DNA from 2 places in the Streptomyces sp. NPDC001781 genome. Region 2 is predicted to be linked to the other one. Evidence: riboswitches for the same ligand, from Rfam matches in the RefSeq annotation. Region 2 holds a riboswitch; the other holds the start of a gene.
What was found. A riboswitch is a leader RNA that binds a small molecule or an ion and turns the genes downstream of it on or off. The one in region 2 is predicted to bind S-adenosylmethionine.

Region 1 (8,609 bases), on a different contig from region 2:
CACTTGGTGGGGGGCAGGGCCGTGGCCGCGTCGGACAGGTGCTTGGAGCGTTCGGCGCGGGCCGGGTCCGGGAGGGTCAGGGCCTCGTGGAGGGCCTCGGCCGTGCCGACCACGTCGTACGGGTTGACCGTGATGGCGTGCTCGGCCAGCTCCTCGTACGCGCCCGCCTCGCGGGACAGGACCAGGGCCACGCCCTCGTCGGAGACGACCGGGACCTCCTTGGCGACCAGGTTCATGCCGTCGCGGATGGGGTTGACCAGGGCCACGTCGGCGAGGCGGTAAGCGGCCAGGGAGCGGGCGAAGTCGTCGTCGAGGTGGAGCAGGACCGGGGTCCAGCCGGCCGTGCCGTACTCGGAGTTGATCTCCTCCGCGACCCGGCGTACCTCCTCCATGTAGGAGCGGTACAGGGCGAGGTCCTGGCGGGAGGGGTAGGCGAAGGCGACGTGGACCACGCGCTCGCGCCACTCGGGGTGGTTCTCGAGGAGGCGACGGTACGCCAGCAGGCCGCGCACGATGTTCTTGGACAGCTCGGTGCGGTCCACCCGGACGATCGACCGGCGCCCCTCCCCGATCTGCTCCCGCAGCACCGCCATCCGCTCGTCCACGTCGGCCCGGTGCGCCCGCTCCCGCAGGAACTCCGCGTCCGCGCCCAGGCCGTGCACCCCGATCTCCGTACCCGACGGGATGCCCGGGCCCAGTACCGCGTGGCAGCAGTCGGTGAACGCGTCCGCCCAGCGCCGGGTCAGGAAGGCCGCCCGGTCCGCGCCCAGGATGCCGATGAGCAGCTCGGCCGCGATGTCGTCCGGGAGCAGGCGGAAGTAGTCCGGCGGCGCCCAGGGCGTGTGCGAGAAGTGGCCGATGCGCAGGTCGGGCCGGAGCTTGCGCAGCATCCGGGGGGCCAGGGCCAGGTGGTAGTCCTGGATCAGCACCGCCGCCCCCGGCGCCGCCTCCTCGGCCAGCGCCTGCGCGAACGCCTGGTTGTAGGCGCGGTACGCGTCCCACTGCCGGCGGAACTCCGCGTCGAACACCGGCTCCAGCGGCGTCTGGTACATCATGTGGTGCACGAACCACAGCGCCGAGTTGGCGATCCCGTTGTACGCGTCGGCGTAGACGCCGGCGTCGATGTCCAGCATCCGCACCCGCTGCCCGCCGGTGTCCTCCGCGGGCAGCAGCCCGCCGTCCGCGCGCCGCACCGCCTCCCGGTCGCCGTCCCCGAGCGCGGCGCACACCCACACCGCGTCCGTGTCCGGACCGATCGCCGACAGCCCCGAGACGAGACCGCCGCCGCCCCGGCGGGAACCCAACGACCCGTCCGGACCCACCGTGTACGAAACCGGGCCGCGATTGGACGCGACCAGCACCTCAGCACCCTGCGTAGCCATGGCCTCAACCTAGCCCGGCCCGCAAACGCTCAAACGTACGCGCGACCGGCGAGCCCGGCTGTATACGGCCCGCTCACGCCGCCCGCCGCTCCGCGTACTCCGCGATCTCCGTCATCGGCGGCCGCTCCTCGGTGTCCACCGAATGGGTACGCGGCTCGAAACCGCTCACCCCCCGCTCGAACTGGGTCAGCGCGGGCCGCACCAGGTGCCCGCGCGCGAGCCGGAGCTGCGCGGTGCGGTAGATCGCGGCGGCCATCCGGCCGAGCGCCTGCCCGTCCTGGTGCCGGTGCCTGCGTTCGCCCACGTCCACCTGGGCCAGCGCGTCCAGCCCGACCAGGTGCAGCGAGTCCACCAGCATGCCCAGCTCGACCCCGTACCCCACCGGGAACGGCAGTCGCTCCAGCAGCGAGCGCCGGGCCGCGTACTCCCCGCCGAGTGGCTGCACGAACCCGGCGAGCTGCGGCCAGTGCATGTTCAGCAGCGGCCGCGCCATCAGCTCCGTCACCCGGCCGCCCTGCCCGGCGGCGCCGCCCAGCGGACGGTCGTACATCGCCTTGACCAGGTCGATCCCCGGATCGGTGAGCAGCGGGCCGACGATGCCGAGGACGAAGTCGGAGGAGAACTCGCGCAGGTCGGCGTCGACGAAGGCGATGACGTCCCCCTCGGTCGCCAGCAGGCTGCGCCACAGCACCTCGCCCTTGCCGGGCACGGCGGGCAGCCGGGGCAGGATCTCGTCCCGGTGCACCACCCGCGCGCCCGCGGCGGCGGCCACCTCGGCGGTTCGGTCGGTGGACCCGGAGTCCACCACGACTATCTCGTCCACCAGCGGAGCCTGGAAGACCAGGTCGTGGCGGATCACGGAGACGATCTCGCCGACCGTCGCCTCCTCGTTCAGCGCGGGCAGCACCACGGAGATCCGCTGCCCGGACCGCTGCTTGGCGGCCAGCACGCGGTGCAGCGGGCGGTCGGCCACCGACCAGGAGCGGGTGGCCAGCCAGCGCTCGGTTTCCTCCAGCATGGTCTGCGGCTCCTCACTGCCTGATCCATCTCGCGGTTCGGACGACACCTTCAACTCTCCTGGCCTTCGGTTACAGTCTTGAACAACGCCGATGACCATCGCATGTCGAGGTCGGACGGCGTCCACAACCGAATACCGCTCATCCAGAGGGGCAGAGGGAAACGGCCCGATGAAGCCCCGGCAACCCTCCAGCCGGTCTCCCGTGCGCGACACGTCGCGGCACGCGCGAGGCTCCCGGCTAGGGAAGGTGCCAAATCCGTCTCACGGCGAGATGCGTCGTGAGGAAGATGAGGAGAAAGGGCCTCGCCTCCATGGCTGTGCAGACTGTCGCCACCCCCACCGTCGATCTCGGCCCCGCCGCCGCCCTGAGCTGTCGGGAGTGCGGACACCGCGTCCCGCTCGGTCCCGTCTTCGCCTGCGAGGAGTGCTTCGGGCCGCTGGAGATCGCCTACGACTTCTCCGCCTACGACACCGAGAAGCTCCGGGCGCGCATCGAGTCCGGCCCGGCGAACATCTGGCGCTACGCCCCGCTGCTGCCCGTCCCCGCCGACGTGGCCGACAAGCCGAACCTCAACCCGGGCTGGACACCGCTGGTCAAGGCCGACCGCCTGGCGCGCGAACTCGGCGTCACCGGCGGGCTGTTCGTCAAGGACGACTCCGGCAACCCGACGCACTCCTTCAAGGACCGCGTGGTCGCCCAGGCGCTGGAGGCGGCCCGTGCCTTCGGCTTCACCACCCTCTCCTGCTCCTCCACCGGCAACCTGGCCGGCGCGGTCGGCGCCGCCGCCGCACGCGCGGGCCTGCGCTCCTGCGTGTTCATCCCGCACGACCTGGAGCAGGGCAAGGTCGTCATGGCCGCCGTCTACGGCGGTGAGCTGGTGGGCATCGAGGGCAACTACGACGACGTGAACCGCTTCTGCTCCGAGCTGATCGGCGACCCGGCGGGTGAGGGCTGGGGCTTCGTCAACGTCAACCTGCGGCCGTACTACGCCGAGGGCTCCAAGACGCTGGCGTACGAGATCTGCGAGCAGCTCGGCTGGAGGCTGCCCGACCAGCTCGTGGTGCCGATCGCCTCCGGCTCCCAGCTCACCAAGATCGACAAGGGGCTCAGGGAACTGATCGCGCTCGGCCTGGTCGAGGACAGGCCGTACAAGATCTTCGGTGCCCAGGCGGAGGGCTGCTCGCCGGTGTCCGCCGCGTACAAGGCGGGCCACGACGTGGTGCGGCCGCAGAAGCCGGACACCATCGCCAAGTCCCTCGCCATCGGCAACCCGGCCGACGGACCGTACGTGCTGGACATCGCGCGCCGCACCGGCGGGACGGTGGAGGACGTGACGGACCCGCAGATCGTGGACGCCATCAGGCTGCTGGCCCGCACCGAGGGCATCTTCGCCGAGACGGCGGGCGGGGTGACCGTCGGCGTCACCCGCAAGCTGATCGAGACAGGCGCGCTGGACCCCTCGCTCACCACCGTCGTCCTCAACACCGGCGACGGCCTCAAGACCCTGGACGCGGTCGCCGGCACCGGTCTGACCGCGACCATCCGCCCGAACCTGGACTCCTTCCGAGAGGCTGGCCTCGCATGAGCGTGACCGTTCGCATCCCGACCATCCTGCGCACCTACACCGGCGGGCAGGCCGAGGTCGCCGCCGAGGGCGGCACGCTCGCGGAGGTCATCGAGGACCTGGAGAAGCACCACCAGGGCATCGCCGCCCGCGTCCTGGACGACCAGGGCAGGCTGCGCCGGTTCGTGAATGTCTACGTCAATGACGACGACGTGCGTTTCGAGGGCGGACTTCAGACCGCCACGCCCGACGGTGCGGGTGTCTCCATCATTCCGGCGGTCGCCGGCGGCTGAAATTCACCCTCGGTAATGGCCCTCTCCGCGAGGTAAACGGAGGGGGCCATTCTGTGTGATTGAGCGCGGTAGAGTTGGGGAACGCGCTCCCGTCCCCGAGGGCCGGGCGTCGTTGGCTCATGCCGCCTGCCCGACAAGAAGTAGCCAAAATGCGCGGGTAATGTGCGGCATTTGCTGCATTTGTGGGGCCCGACTTGCCCCGAATTCAGCCGAAGTTGCGGCAGATTCCGGACTGTGCCCGTCCAGAATTCTCGTCCGATTGACCTGTTGCAGACGGCAGTTGGACAGATACATTCAGCCGCGGTCGACGCGTTCCGGCGCACGCCCCCGGAAGATCGGGGACGAGGTCTGACCCAGGTTCACGAGGTGTGGATCTGCGCAAGGGCCAGCAATAGGGGAGTTAGCCATGGCTCAGGGCACCGTCAAGTGGTTCAACGCGGAGAAGGGGTACGGCTTCATCGCGGTCGACGGTGGTGCGGACGTCTTCGTCCACTACAGCGCGATTCAGATGGACGGCTACCGCAGCCTGGAAGAGGGTCAGCGGGTCGAGTTCGAGATCTCGCAGGGTCAGAAGGGCCCGCAGGCCGACATGGTTCGCGTCACCGCCTGAACGTCTTTGGACAAGCGCAGGGCCCGCACCCGTACAGGGTGCGGGCCCTTCGTCCTGTTACGCCCCGTCCTGATCCCTCGAAGGCGCTTGCACTCGCCCTGGGCGAGTGCTAATCATTGCGTTAGCACTCTGAAGGTGAGAGTGACAACGAAGGACCGGGTCGGCGAGGCCCGCAGGCCGGGTGGGGCAAGGAACCACAAGGCCGGCGAGCCGTCCGTCGCGGGCGCGGGCGCGGTCCGAAGGAATCACCCCCAGTCCTGGAGGGACCACTTCACATGGCCAAGATCATCGCGTTCGACGAGGAGGCGCGGCGCGGCCTCGAGCGCGGCATGAACCAGCTCGCGGACGCCGTCAAGGTGACGCTCGGCCCCAAGGGCCGCAACGTCGTCCTCGAGAAGAAGTGGGGCGCCCCCACGATCACCAACGATGGTGTCTCCATCGCCAAGGAGATCGAGCTCGAGGACCCGTACGAGAAGATCGGCGCCGAGCTGGTCAAGGAAGTCGCCAAGAAGACGGACGACGTCGCCGGCGACGGTACGACCACCGCGACCGTGCTGGCCCAGGCCCTGGTCAAGGAGGGCCTGCGCAACGTGGCCGCCGGCGCCAACCCGATGGCCCTCAAGCGCGGCATCGAGAAGGCCGTCGAGGCCGTCTCCACCGCCCTGCTCGAGCAGGCCAAGGACGTGGAGACCAAGGAGCAGATCGCCTCCACCGCCTCCATCTCCGCCGCCGACACGCAGATCGGCGAGCTCATCGCCGAGGCGATGGACAAGGTCGGCAAGGAAGGCGTCATCACCGTCGAGGAGAGCAACACCTTCGGTCTCGAGCTGGAGCTCACCGAGGGCATGCGCTTCGACAAGGGCTACATCTCCGCCTACTTCGCGACCGACATGGAGCGCATGGAGTCGGTGCTCGAGGACCCCTACATCCTCATCGCCAACTCCAAGATCTCCTCGGTCAAGGACCTGCTCCCGCTGCTGGAGAAGGTCATGCAGTCGGGCAAGCCGCTGCTGATCATCGCCGAGGACGTCGAGGGCGAGGCCCTTTCCACCCTCGTGGTCAACAAGATCCGCGGCACCTTCAAGTCCGTCGCGGTCAAGGCCCCGGGCTTCGGTGACCGCCGCAAGGCCATGCTCGGCGACATCGCCATCCTCACCGGTGGCGAGGTCATCTCCGAGGAGGTCGGTCTCAAGCTGGAGAGCGCCTCCCTGGACCTGCTGGGCCGCGCCCGCAAGGTCGTCGTCACCAAGGACGAGACCACCATCGTGGACGGCGCCGGCTCCTCGGAGCAGGTGCAGGGCCGCGTGAACCAGATCCGCGCCGAGATCGAGAACTCCGACTCGGACTACGACCGCGAGAAGCTCCAGGAGCGCCTGGCGAAGCTCGCGGGCGGCGTGGCGGTCATCAAGGCCGGTGCCGCCACCGAGGTGGAGCTCAAGGAGCGCAAGCACCGCATCGAGGACGCCGTGCGCAACGCCAAGGCGGCCGTCGAGGAGGGCATCGTCGCCGGTGGTGGCGTGGCTCTGCTGCAGGCCGGCCAGGTCTTCGACAAGCTGGAGCTGTCGGGCGACGAGGCGACCGGTGCCAACGCGGTCAAGCTCGCGCTGGAGGCCCCGCTGAAGCAGATCGCCGTCAACGGTGGTCTCGAGGGCGGCGTCGTCGTGGAGAAGGTCCGCAACCTCCCCGTCGGCAACGGCCTGAACGCCGCGACCGGCGAGTACGTCGACATGATCGCCGAGGGCATCATCGACCCGGCGAAGGTCACGCGCTCCGCGCTGCAGAACGCGGCCTCCATCGCCGCGCTGTTCCTCACCACCGAGGCCGTCATCGCCGACAAGCCGGAGAAGGCCGCCGCGGCCGCTCCGGGCGGCATGCCGGGCGGTGACATGGACTTCTGATCCTCCTGGATCAACTGTCCTTCGCCAGGGCGGCACTTCCCTCACGGGAGGTGCCGCCCTTCGGCGTCTTCGCGGCGGCGCCGTCGCCCCGATCGGCCTTCGCGTCGTCCCCGTCCACGCCGGCGACCCGCTGCCCGCCCTTCTCGCCCGGGCCGGCCCGTCCCGTCGCCGCCGGACTGCCGCGCTCCGTCAGACGAGTGATCAGCCAGGGGCCGGCGTGCGCGCGGCAGTGGCGTGCGCCGGTGTGCGTGGGCTCAGTGTCTCTGGCCGCACGCTCGGCCATCCGGGTGTAAACCCCCCTCGGCACATTGGCAGCCTGTCCCTCGTATGGGTCACTTGTGGCAGCAAACCGGTGGGCCGCCCATCCCATACCGGGGGTTCGTGGTAGAGGCGGCTTCTGCCGGTCTTTTTCTTTGGCGCGCCCAGCGGCACCACGGTGACGCGCGGCGTGCTCGGACCCCTCGCCCCTGCGCTCGTCGGTCGGCTGCGTCCTGTGTCTTCCTTCTGTCAGCGAGGAGTCTCCTCATGCCCATCTCTCCGAACCAGGGGTCCACCGGCGGCGGCACGTTGGTGACCATCACCGGAACGAACCTCTCCGGCACCACGGCGGTCAAGTTCGGCAGCAAGTCGGCCACCAGCGTCACCAACGTCTCGCCGACCCAGGTCACGGCGGTGTCCCCCTCCGGCACGGGCACGGTCGGGGTGACGGTGACGACGCCGGGCGGCACCAGCAGCCCCGTGCCGTTCTTCTACGTCGGCGCCCCCTTCAAGTCCTCCCTCAGCGCCTCCTCCGGGCCGCTCGCCGGCGGCAACACCATCACCCTCAACGGCACCGGCCTCTCCACCGCGACCAATGTCTCCTTCGGCGGCGTGAACGCCACCCCGACGGTCGTCTCCGACACCCAGCTCACGGTCACCGTCCCGGCGGGCGCGGCGGCGGGCCCCGTCGGGGTCACCGTGACCACCGCGGGAGGCTCCAACAACGGCCTGTCCTACGTCTACGTCGCCGTACCCACCGTCACCACCGTCGCCCCGTCGTCCGGGCCCACGTCCGGCGGCACCGGGGTGACGATCACCGGCACCAACCTCGACAGCACCGACTCGGTCACCTTCGACGGCACCCCGGCGCCGTTCTCCGTGGTGAACACCACCACCCTGTCGGTGGTCACCCCGCCCGGAGCCGCGGGATCGGTCGACGTGGTGGTCACCAACCCGGCCGGGTCCGCCACGGCCGCCGACGCCTTCACCTACGTCACACCGCCCTCGATCTGATCTCCACGGCGCCGCCGCCCGGTCCCCACGCCGGGCGGCGGCACCGCCACGATCCGGGCACGACACCCGTCAGGAGCACCTCATGCCGCCCACCCTCAGTACCGCCAACCCCACGCAGGGCCCCACCACGGGCGGCACCGCCGTCACCCTCACGGGGACCGGGCTGACAGGGGCCACCGCCGTGCGGTTCGGCAGCACCGCCGCCTCGTACACCGTCAACTCCGCCACCCAGATCACCGCCGTCAGCCCGGCCGGCAGCGCCGGGCCGGTGGCGGTGACCGTCGTCAGCCCGACCGGCACCAGCAACTCGGTGACCTTCACCTACGTCGCGGCCGCGGTACCGGTCGTCACGGCGGTGACCCCCGACAGCGGGCCGGCATCGGGCGGTACCACGGTCGTCATCACCGGTACGGGCTTCACCGGCGCCAGTGCCGTGCGCTTCGGCGGCGTGGCGGCGACGTCGTTCACCGTCAACTCCGCCAGCCAGATCACCGCCGTCACCCCGGCCGGAGGTCCCGGCGCGGCGGCGGTCACCGTCACGACGCCCGGAGGCACCAGTGCCGCCTCCCCG
Region 2 (8,609 bases):
AAGGAAGGCGCGGACATCGCCAAGGGTGGCGAGCTGTTCCGCACCAACTGCGCGCAGTGCCACAACTTCGTCGGCAAGGGCGGTGCCCTCACCAAGGGCAAGTACGCCCCGAGCCTCGAGGGCGTCGATCCCAAGCACATCTACGAGGCCATGCAGACCGGCCCGCAGAACATGCCGTCCTTCCCCGACACCACCATGACGGAGAAGAACAAGAAGGACATCATCGCGTACCTGAACGCGGTCAACGGCAGCGAGACCGAGAACCCCGGCGGCCTTGAGCTGGGCGGACTCGGCCCGGTCAGTGAAGGTCTGTTCGCCTGGATCTTCGGCCTCGGCGCGCTGATCGCGGTCGCCATCTGGGTCGCCGCTCGGACCGCAAAGGCCAAGAAGTCATGAGTAGCCAAGACATTCCAGAAGAGAACCTGCCCGCCGCGCAGGACCACCCGCACGGCTCGGTGAGCGTCGCGGACGAAGAGACCCCGTTCGCCGACCCGGGCATGCCGCCGCACGAGCACCGTGTGCAGGACATCGACGAGCGGGCCGCCAAGCGGTCCGAGCGCGTGGTCGCCCTGCTGTTCACGATCTCGATGCTGGCCACCGTCGGCTTCATCGCGTCGTACGTGACGATCCCGCACGACAAGTCGATCTTCGTCTTCCCGATCGGTCACATCAGCGCGCTCAACTTCGCGCTGGGCCTGACCCTCGGTGTGGCGCTGTTCTGCATCGGCGCGGGCGCCGTCCACTGGGCGCGCACCCTTATGTCCGACGTCGAGATGGTGGCCGAGCGCCACCCGATCGCCGCGGATCCCGCGGTCCGCGCCCAGGTCTTCGACGACTTCCGCCAGGGAGCCGCCGAGTCGGGCATCGGCCGTCGCAAGCTGATCCGCAACACGATGTTCGGCGCCCTGGCCCTGGTGCCGCTCTCCGGCGTCATGCTGCTGCGCGACCTCGGTCCGCTGCCGCACAGCTCGCTCCGCCACACCCTGTGGGCGAAGGGCAAGCTCCTCGTCAACGTCAACACCAACCAGCCGCTGCGTCCCGAGGACGTGGCCGTCGGCTCGCTGACCTTCGCCAAGCCCGAGGGCCTGGAGGAGACGGACGAGGACTTCCAGGACGAGATCGCCAAGGCCGCCCTGATGATCGTCCGGCTCCAGCCGAACGACATCAAGGACAAGCAGGAACTCGCCTGGTCCCACGAGGGCATCGTCGCGTTCTCCAAGATCTGCACCCACGTGGGCTGCCCGATCTCCCTGTACGAGCAGCAGACGCACCACGTGCTCTGCCCGTGCCACCAGTCCACCTTCGACCTCTCCGACGGTGCCCGAGTGATCTTCGGCCCCGCCGGTCACGCCCTGCCGCAGCTCCGCATCGGTGTGAACGACGAGGGCTACCTCGAGGCGCTCGGCGACTTCGCGGAGCCCGTCGGTCCTGCATTCTGGGAGCGCGGATGAGTACTGAAGCGAACGAAGCCCCCCGCTCGCGCGGGAAGGCGCCGGCCGGCGAGCGCGTCGCCGACTGGGCGGACGGCCGGCTGGGGATCTTCTCCCTGGCCAAGGCCAACATGCGCAAGGTCTTCCCGGACCACTGGTCGTTCATGCTGGGCGAAGTCTGCATGTACAGCTTCCTCATCATCATCCTGACCGGTGTGTACCTGACGCTGTTCTTCCACCCGTCGATGAACGAGGTGGAGTACCACGGCAGCTACGTCCCGCTCCAGGGACAGCTCATGTCGGAGGCGTTCAACTCGACCCTGCACATCTCCTTCGATGTGCGCGGTGGTCTGCTCATCCGGCAGATCCACCACTGGGCCGCGCTGATCTTCCTCGCGGGCATGTTCGTGCACATGATGCGCGTGTTCTTCACCGGCGCGTTCCGCAAGCCGCGTGAGGTCAACTGGCTGTTCGGCTTCCTGCTGTTCGTCCTCGGCATGTTCACCGGTTTCACCGGTTACTCGCTCCCGGACGACCTGCTCTCCGGCACCGGTGTGCGCTTCACCGAGGGCGCGATCCTGTCCATGCCGATCGTCGGCACGTACATCTCGTTCTTCCTCTTCGGCGGGCAGTTCCCCGGCCACGACTTCGTGGCCCGGTTCTACTCGATCCACATCCTGCTGCTGCCGGGCATCATGCTCGGCCTGATGGTGGCGCACCTGATCCTGGTCTTCTACCACAAGCACACGCAGTTCGCGGGTCCGGGGAAGAAGGAGACCAACGTCGTCGGCATGCCGCTGCTGCCGGTGTACATGGCCAAGGCCGGAGGCTTCTTCTTCCTGGTCTTCGGTGTCATCGCGGTCATCGCGGGAATCACGCAGATCAACCCGATCTGGGCGATGGGCCCGTACCGGCCCGACCAGGTCTCCACCGGCGCCCAGCCCGACTGGTACATGGGCTTCGCCGAGGGTCTGGTCCGCTACATGCCGGGCTGGGAGGTCAACTTCTGGGGCCACACGCTGGTCCTGGGCGTGTTCATCCCGCTGGTCCTGTTCGGTGTCGTGCTGATGGCCATCGCCGTCTACCCCTTCATCGAGTCCTGGGTCACCGGTGACAAGAGCGAGCACCACATCCTGGACCGCCCGCGCAACGCCCCGACGCGTACCGCGTTCGGCGTCGCCTGGGTCACGGTGTACATGATCGGTCTGGTCGGCGGTGGCAACGACCTGTGGGCCACCCACTTCCACCTGTCGATCAACCAGGTGACCTGGTTCGTCCGGATCTTCTTCTTCGCCGGACCGGTGATCGCCTTCATCGCCACCAAGCGGATCTGCCTCGGCCTCCAGCGCCGGGACAAGGACAAGGTGCTGCACGGCCGCGAGACCGGCATCATCAAGCGCCTGCCGCACGGTGAGTTCATCGAGGTGCACGAGCCGCTCAGCCAGGAGCAGCTCCACACCCTGACGGCGCACCACCAGTACGAGCCCGCCGAGATCGGCCCCACGGTCGACGAGAACGGGGTCGAGCGCAAGGTGAAGTCCACCGAGCGGCTGCGGGTCAAGCTGTCCAACGCCTACTACGGCAAGGACAACCAGATCGCCAAGCCCACCGTCGACGAGTACAAGGAGATCACGAGCGGCCACGGCCACCACTGATCCCCGCGCGCGTCGCCACGCCGCGGCCGAAGGGCCCCGTCCGGATCACCGGCGGGGCCCTTCGCCCTGTTCGGGCTGGATAGGGTGGGAGAGGGCACCCCGCGTGCCCCACAGCACCTGTCTTCCTCACACACACCCAGGAGCGGCCCCATGAGCGCTGTGACCCCCGCTGGAGGCGACACCGCGGCGGGCCGTTCCTGGCCCGAGGTACTGAACGCCCTGCTGGAGGGCCGGGACCAGAGTGCCGACGCCACCGCCTGGGCGATGGACCGGATCATGCGCGGCGAGGCCACGGACGCCCAGATCGCGGGCTTCCTGGTGGCGCTGCGGGCCAAGGGCGAGACGGTCGAGGAGATCACCGGGATCGTCCGGGCGATGTACGACCACGCCAATGTGATCGAGGTGCCCGGCAGGACCGTGGACATCGTCGGCACCGGCGGGGACGGCGCCAAGACGGTGAACATCTCCACGATGTCCTCCATCGTGGTCGCCGGCACCGGCGCGAAGGTCATCAAGCACGGCAACCGGGCCGCGTCCTCGGCGTCCGGCTCCTCGGACGTGCTGGAGCGGCTCGGAGTGAACCTCGAGCTGACGCCCGAGCGGGTGGCGGAGGTCGCGGAGGAGGCGGGGATCACCTTCTGCTTCGCGGTCAAGTTCCACCCGGCGCTGCGCCACGTCGGCGCCGCCCGCGGCCAGCTCGGCATCCGTACCGTCTTCAACGTGATCGGGCCGCTGACCAACCCGGCGCGAGTGCGGTCGCAGGCGGTGGGCGTGGCCAACCTGGCCATGGCGCCGATCGTCGCGGGCGTCTTCGCCGAGCGCGGCAACTCCTCGCTGGTCTTCCGGGGCGAGGACGGGCTGGACGAGCTGACCACCACCTCGCCCTCGCGGGTGTGGATCGTGCGCGACGGCACGGTCACCGAGGAGGTCTTCGACCCCCGTGACGTCGGCATCGAGCCGGTGCCGGTGGACGCGCTGCGCGGCGGTGACCCGGCCTACAACGCGATGGTGGCCCGCATGGTGCTGGAGGGTGAGCGGGGGCCCGTGCGGGACGCGGTGCTGCTGAACTCGGCGGCGGCGCTGGTCGCGCTGGACCCTACGGAGGAGCCGCTGGCCGACCAGCTGAGGGCCGGCATGGCGAGAGCGGCGGAGTCCATCGACTCCGGGGCCGCGGAGCGCACGCTGGAGCGGTGGGTGACCGCCAGCAACCGGTGAGAGCCGTTCCTCCGGCGCGGCGGGGAGCGCCCGCTCCCCGCCGCGCCGCGTTCCGGCATCCGGACCGCGGTTGCGCCGCGCGCCCCGTCCGGCTAGCTTCCTGATCAGGTCATGAGCGACAGCCATGCGGCCCCGGCCGGCTGTCCGGCAACCCTCCGTCCGTGGCGGGGTGCTCCGGGTGAGGACCAGGTCGTATTCCAGAAGGTCTACGGCAAGCGCGGACCCCTCGAGAACCAGGGGTCCTGGTCGTACGAGGGAGCTTTTCTCCGTGAGCAAGCGAATGCGCCGGGGCCGCTGAGCCCCGCCCCCGCACACCCCTTCCACCCCCTTTCTCCGGTGCCGTGTCCGCATGTCCTGCGCACGGTGACTCCGGCCTGCCTCACGGGAGTCCAGCCATGTCCGTCTCCACCGCCTTCGCCCCCGCCCCCGCCGACGTCGTCCCCGCCCCCCTGCCGGTGCTCGGCCGGGACGTCCGCGTGCCGCTCGTCACCGGGGGCGAGGTGGGCTACGCCGCGCTCGACTGCGCCGCCAGCGCCCCCGCGCTCCAGCGGGTCTGGGACGACGTCGCCGCCTACGCCCCTTACTACGGCAGCGTGCACCGGGGTGCCGGGCACCTCTCGCAGCTCTCCACCGATCTGTTCGAGAACGCCCGCCGCACGGTCGCGGAGTTCCTCGGCTGCCGGGACACCGACCAGGTCGTCTTCACCCGCTCCACCACCGACTCCCTGAACCTGCTGGCCCGCGCGCTGCCCGCCGGATGCGAGGTGTACGTCTTCGAGACCGAGCACCACGCGGCGCTGCTGCCCTGGCGCGAGGCCGACGTGACCTTCCTGGACGCCCCGCGCAGCCCCGAGGAGGCCGTACGCGCGCTGGAGCGGGCCCTGGCCGGCCGGGACACCGCGCGCCCGGCGCTCGTCTGCGTCACCGGTGCCTCCAACGTCACCGGTGAGGTCTGGCCGGTGCGTGAGCTGGCGGCGGCCGCGCACGCCCTGGGGGCGCGGATCGTGCTGGACGCCGCCCAGCTGGTGCCCCACCAGCCGGTGAGCGTGCGGGAGCTGGACGTCGACTGGATCGCGTTCTCCGGGCACAAGCTGTACGCGCCCTTCGGGTCCGGAGTGCTGGCCGGGCGGGCCGACTGGCTCTCCGCGGCCGAGCCGTACCTCGCGGGCGGCGGCGCCAGCCGCACGGTGGCCCGGCGGGCCGACGGCTCGGTGCGGGTGGAGTGGCACGAGGGCGCGGCCCGGCACGAGGCGGGGTCCCCCAACGTCATCGGCGCCTACTCGATCGCCTCGGCCTGCCGGGCGCTCGCCGAGGCCGGCCCCGAGGCTCTGGCCGCCCGTGAGCGGCACCTGCTCGGCCTGCTGCGTGCGGGCCTCGCCGAGGTGCCCGGGCTGCGGGTGCTCTCGCTGTTCGGCGACGACGCCCCGCGGGTGGGCGTGCTCTCCTTCGTGGTGGAGGGCTGGAACAGCTCCCACCTGGCCGCCGCGCTCTCCGCCGAGTACGGCATCGGCGTCCGCGACGGCCTCTTCTGCGCCCACCCCCTGGTGCACGCCCTCCTCGGCACGGAGGCCGCCGAACAGGCCGGCTGCGGCACCGGATCCCTGAACGCCGTCCGCGTCAGTTTCGGCGCGGGTACGCCGGACGAGCACGTGACCCGTTTCGTGGCGGCGGTGCGCGAGCTGGTCACCCGGGGCGCCCGCTGGACCTACCGCACGGAGAACGGCCGCTGCGTCCCGGAGAGCTGAGCCCGAGCCGGGCGGCCTCGAAGACCCGGCCCGGCCGGAAGACCCTGGTGCTGTGACCGGAAAGGTTCACCGGCTCGCGGCGTCCGTCACGGCACCTCGCCGCATTGGCGCATCGCCCGAGTACATCCCGTACGCGGGCGGTGCTCCGCCTTGCGATGCACCGCACCGGACGCCGCTAGCTTTCCGGCAGACCTTTCCGGTCACAGCACTAGCTGTCCAGGCCGATGGCGAAGGCCGCTTCCAGGTCGTGCTGGGAGTAGGTGCGGAAGGCGACGTGGGTGTCGGTGCCCTCCACGCCCGGGATCTTGCTGATACGGCCGGGGATGACCTCGGCGAGGTCCTCGTGGCGGGCCACGCGGACCATGGCGATCAGGTCGTAGGTACCGGTGACGGAGAAGACCTCGCTCACGCTCTCCAGCGCGGCGATCCGCTCGGCGATCTCCGGAATCCGGTCCACGCTGGTCTTGATCAGGACGATCGCGGTGATCACGGCTGGTTCTCTCCCTTGGACGCCGTAGCCGGGGCGGCCCCAACTCTAGCCTCGCCCGGCCCGTCCTTCTCGCTCTGCTTCCGCCCGTACCTGAGCCAGGCGTAGCCGAAGCCCAGGCAGAAGCCGATCACATGGGCGAGGTAGGCGACGCCCGGGCCCTCGGGCGCGCGGCCCGCCGCGTACCACTGCAGGCCCGCCCAGAAGGGCAGCACCACCCAGGCCGGGAAGCGCAGCGGGAGGAAGAAGAGGAAAGGGAGGAGACTGGTGACACGGGCCCGCGGAAAGAGGTGGAGGAAGGCGCCGAGGACCGCGGAGATGGCTCCCGAGGCGCCGACCAGGGACTGCTCGGAGCCCGCGTTGGCCAGCGCGTACCCGAGCAGGGCGAGGTAGCCGCAGCCGACGTAGAAGAGGGCGAACTCGACGCGGCCCATCCGTTCCTCGGTGAGCACGCCGAAGACGAAGAGGAACAGCATGTTGCCGAGCAGATGCACCCAGCTCCCGTGCACGAACAGCGCGGTCACCGGGGTGAGCGCCTCGCGCACCGGCTCCGCGAAGAGCCCGGCCGGGATCACCCCCCAGTGCCGGAAGTACGCCCGCTGCGCCGCGAGCAGCGCGTCCCCGGTGCCGTACGCGCGGGTGAACCCGGAGGCCGGGCCCATGACGAAGATCAGGCAGCACAGGGCGATGAGGCCGTACGTCAGCGGCGCCGGGGTGCCCCGGACCGCCCTGACGGTCCGGGCGGCGGTCGAGCTCCACTCTCTGATCATGAACACAGAGCATGACGTAACCGGACGCAGTGGTACAGACCGCCTCGCCGCTTCGGACAGGCGGGCGGCGAACACCCGGCAGGCCGTAGGGTTACGGCCACACGCGCTCTACCCGGCGTGCGTCCAGTCCGCCAGACGCGACGAGAAGGAAGCGAGCTGCACCATGACGGTTCCTCCGCCGACCGCCACGACACGCTGGCGCTGCACCCTGTGCGGCAACCTCACCCGGTTCGACGTGACCCGTTCCTCCAAGGTCGTCGAGTACGTCCACCTCGACCTGGCCGGCGAACCGACGGTCGAGGAGCGCGAGGTGGTCAGTGAGACCATCGAGTCGGTCCGTTGCCGCTGGTGCAACGCGGTGGACCAGGTGGAACTCGTGGACAGGCCGGGCGCCGCCTCCTGAGGGCGGGGCGGTCCGCACGGGATCGGACAGGTGGATCGGGCATGTCGGGCATTGGGGTGTGACGGATGGTGGAGACCGCGGGCGGGGGGCCGGAGGACGGCACCGCCGAGGTGCTTGACCGTCCGCTGCCCGACGGCGTGCGCCGCCGCGTCGTGGGAATCGTCTCGGACGCCTTCGGCGCCCTGACCATGGCCGAACTGCCCGCCCCGCTGCGGCAGTACGCCCGGTTCACGCCTAACCGCCGGGCCAGGTTCGCCGGGAACGCGATGGCCGCCGCGCTGGAGACGGAACGCCTCTTCCGGCAGCGGATCGGCGAGCGGTACAAGGAGACCCAGCCCGAGCTGTGCGGCGCGCTGGAGGCGGGTTCCCCGCCTCCGGCGGCCGACCCCCTCGACGTCGCGGCCGCCGCCTACGTACTGCGCCCGCCCGGCTGGGCCAAGCTGGTCGCCGCGGCCGGCGAGGAGGCCGAGCGCGCGGACGCCGAGCGCGTGGACGAGGAGAGCCGCGCCGAGCTGGAGCAGCTGCGTGAGGAGCTGGAGCGGGCCCGCGAACACACCCGCGCCGAGACCGCCCGGCTGCGCGCCGAGCTGGACGCGGCGAAGAAGGAGGCCGACGCGCTGCACCGCAAGCTGCGCTCGGCCCTGAGCGACGTCAAGCGCGGGGAGGCCGCGCTGCGCAAGGAGCGCGCCGAGACCGAGTCCGCGCGGGCCGAGAGCCAGGCTGCCGTCTCCGCCGCCGAGAGCGAGTCCCGCCGGCTCAAGACCCGCCTGGGCGAGTCGGAGGCCGCGCTGGAGGCGACCCGCCGCGCGGTCCGGGAGGGCCGCAGCGTGGAGGACATGCGGGTACGGCTGCTGCTCGACACCGTCCTGGAGGCGGCCCAGGGGCTGCGCCGCGAACTCGCCCT

Region 1: linked by a shared signal. The riboswitch ahead of thrC (threonine synthase) and the one ahead of ACWCV3_RS06230 (aminotransferase class V-fold PLP-dependent enzyme) in region 2 are both predicted to bind S-adenosylmethionine.

What each region holds. Positions count from the first base shown of each region.
Region 1 is NZ_JBSFFI010000001.1:129,425-138,033, forward strand. Features, by position in the region: gene ACWCV3_RS00725 (alpha,alpha-trehalose-phosphate synthase (UDP-forming)) at 1-1,382, opposite strand, end outside; gene ACWCV3_RS00730 (glucosyl-3-phosphoglycerate synthase) at 1,456-2,400, opposite strand; SAM riboswitch class I at 2,537-2,694, shown strand; gene thrC (threonine synthase) at 2,712-3,986, shown strand; gene ACWCV3_RS00740 (MoaD/ThiS family protein) at 3,983-4,258, shown strand; gene ACWCV3_RS00745 (cold-shock protein) at 4,665-4,868, shown strand; gene groL (chaperonin GroEL) at 5,144-6,766, shown strand; gene ACWCV3_RS00755 (hypothetical protein) at 6,777-7,049, opposite strand; gene ACWCV3_RS00760 (IPT/TIG domain-containing protein) at 7,292-8,038, shown strand; gene ACWCV3_RS00765 (IPT/TIG domain-containing protein) at 8,121-8,609, shown strand, end outside.
Region 2 is NZ_JBSFFI010000005.1:51,587-60,195, forward strand. Features, by position in the region: gene qcrC (cytochrome bc1 complex diheme cytochrome c subunit) at 1-396, shown strand, start outside; gene qcrA (cytochrome bc1 complex Rieske iron-sulfur subunit) at 393-1,451, shown strand; gene qcrB (cytochrome bc1 complex cytochrome b subunit) at 1,448-3,085, shown strand; gene trpD (anthranilate phosphoribosyltransferase) at 3,236-4,300, shown strand; SAM riboswitch class IV at 4,408-4,524, shown strand; gene ACWCV3_RS06230 (aminotransferase class V-fold PLP-dependent enzyme) at 4,696-6,045, shown strand; gene ACWCV3_RS06235 (Lrp/AsnC family transcriptional regulator) at 6,254-6,535, opposite strand; gene ACWCV3_RS06240 (rhomboid family intramembrane serine protease) at 6,532-7,302, opposite strand; gene ACWCV3_RS06245 (hypothetical protein) at 7,466-7,705, shown strand; gene ACWCV3_RS06250 (NYN domain-containing protein) at 7,771-8,609, shown strand, end outside.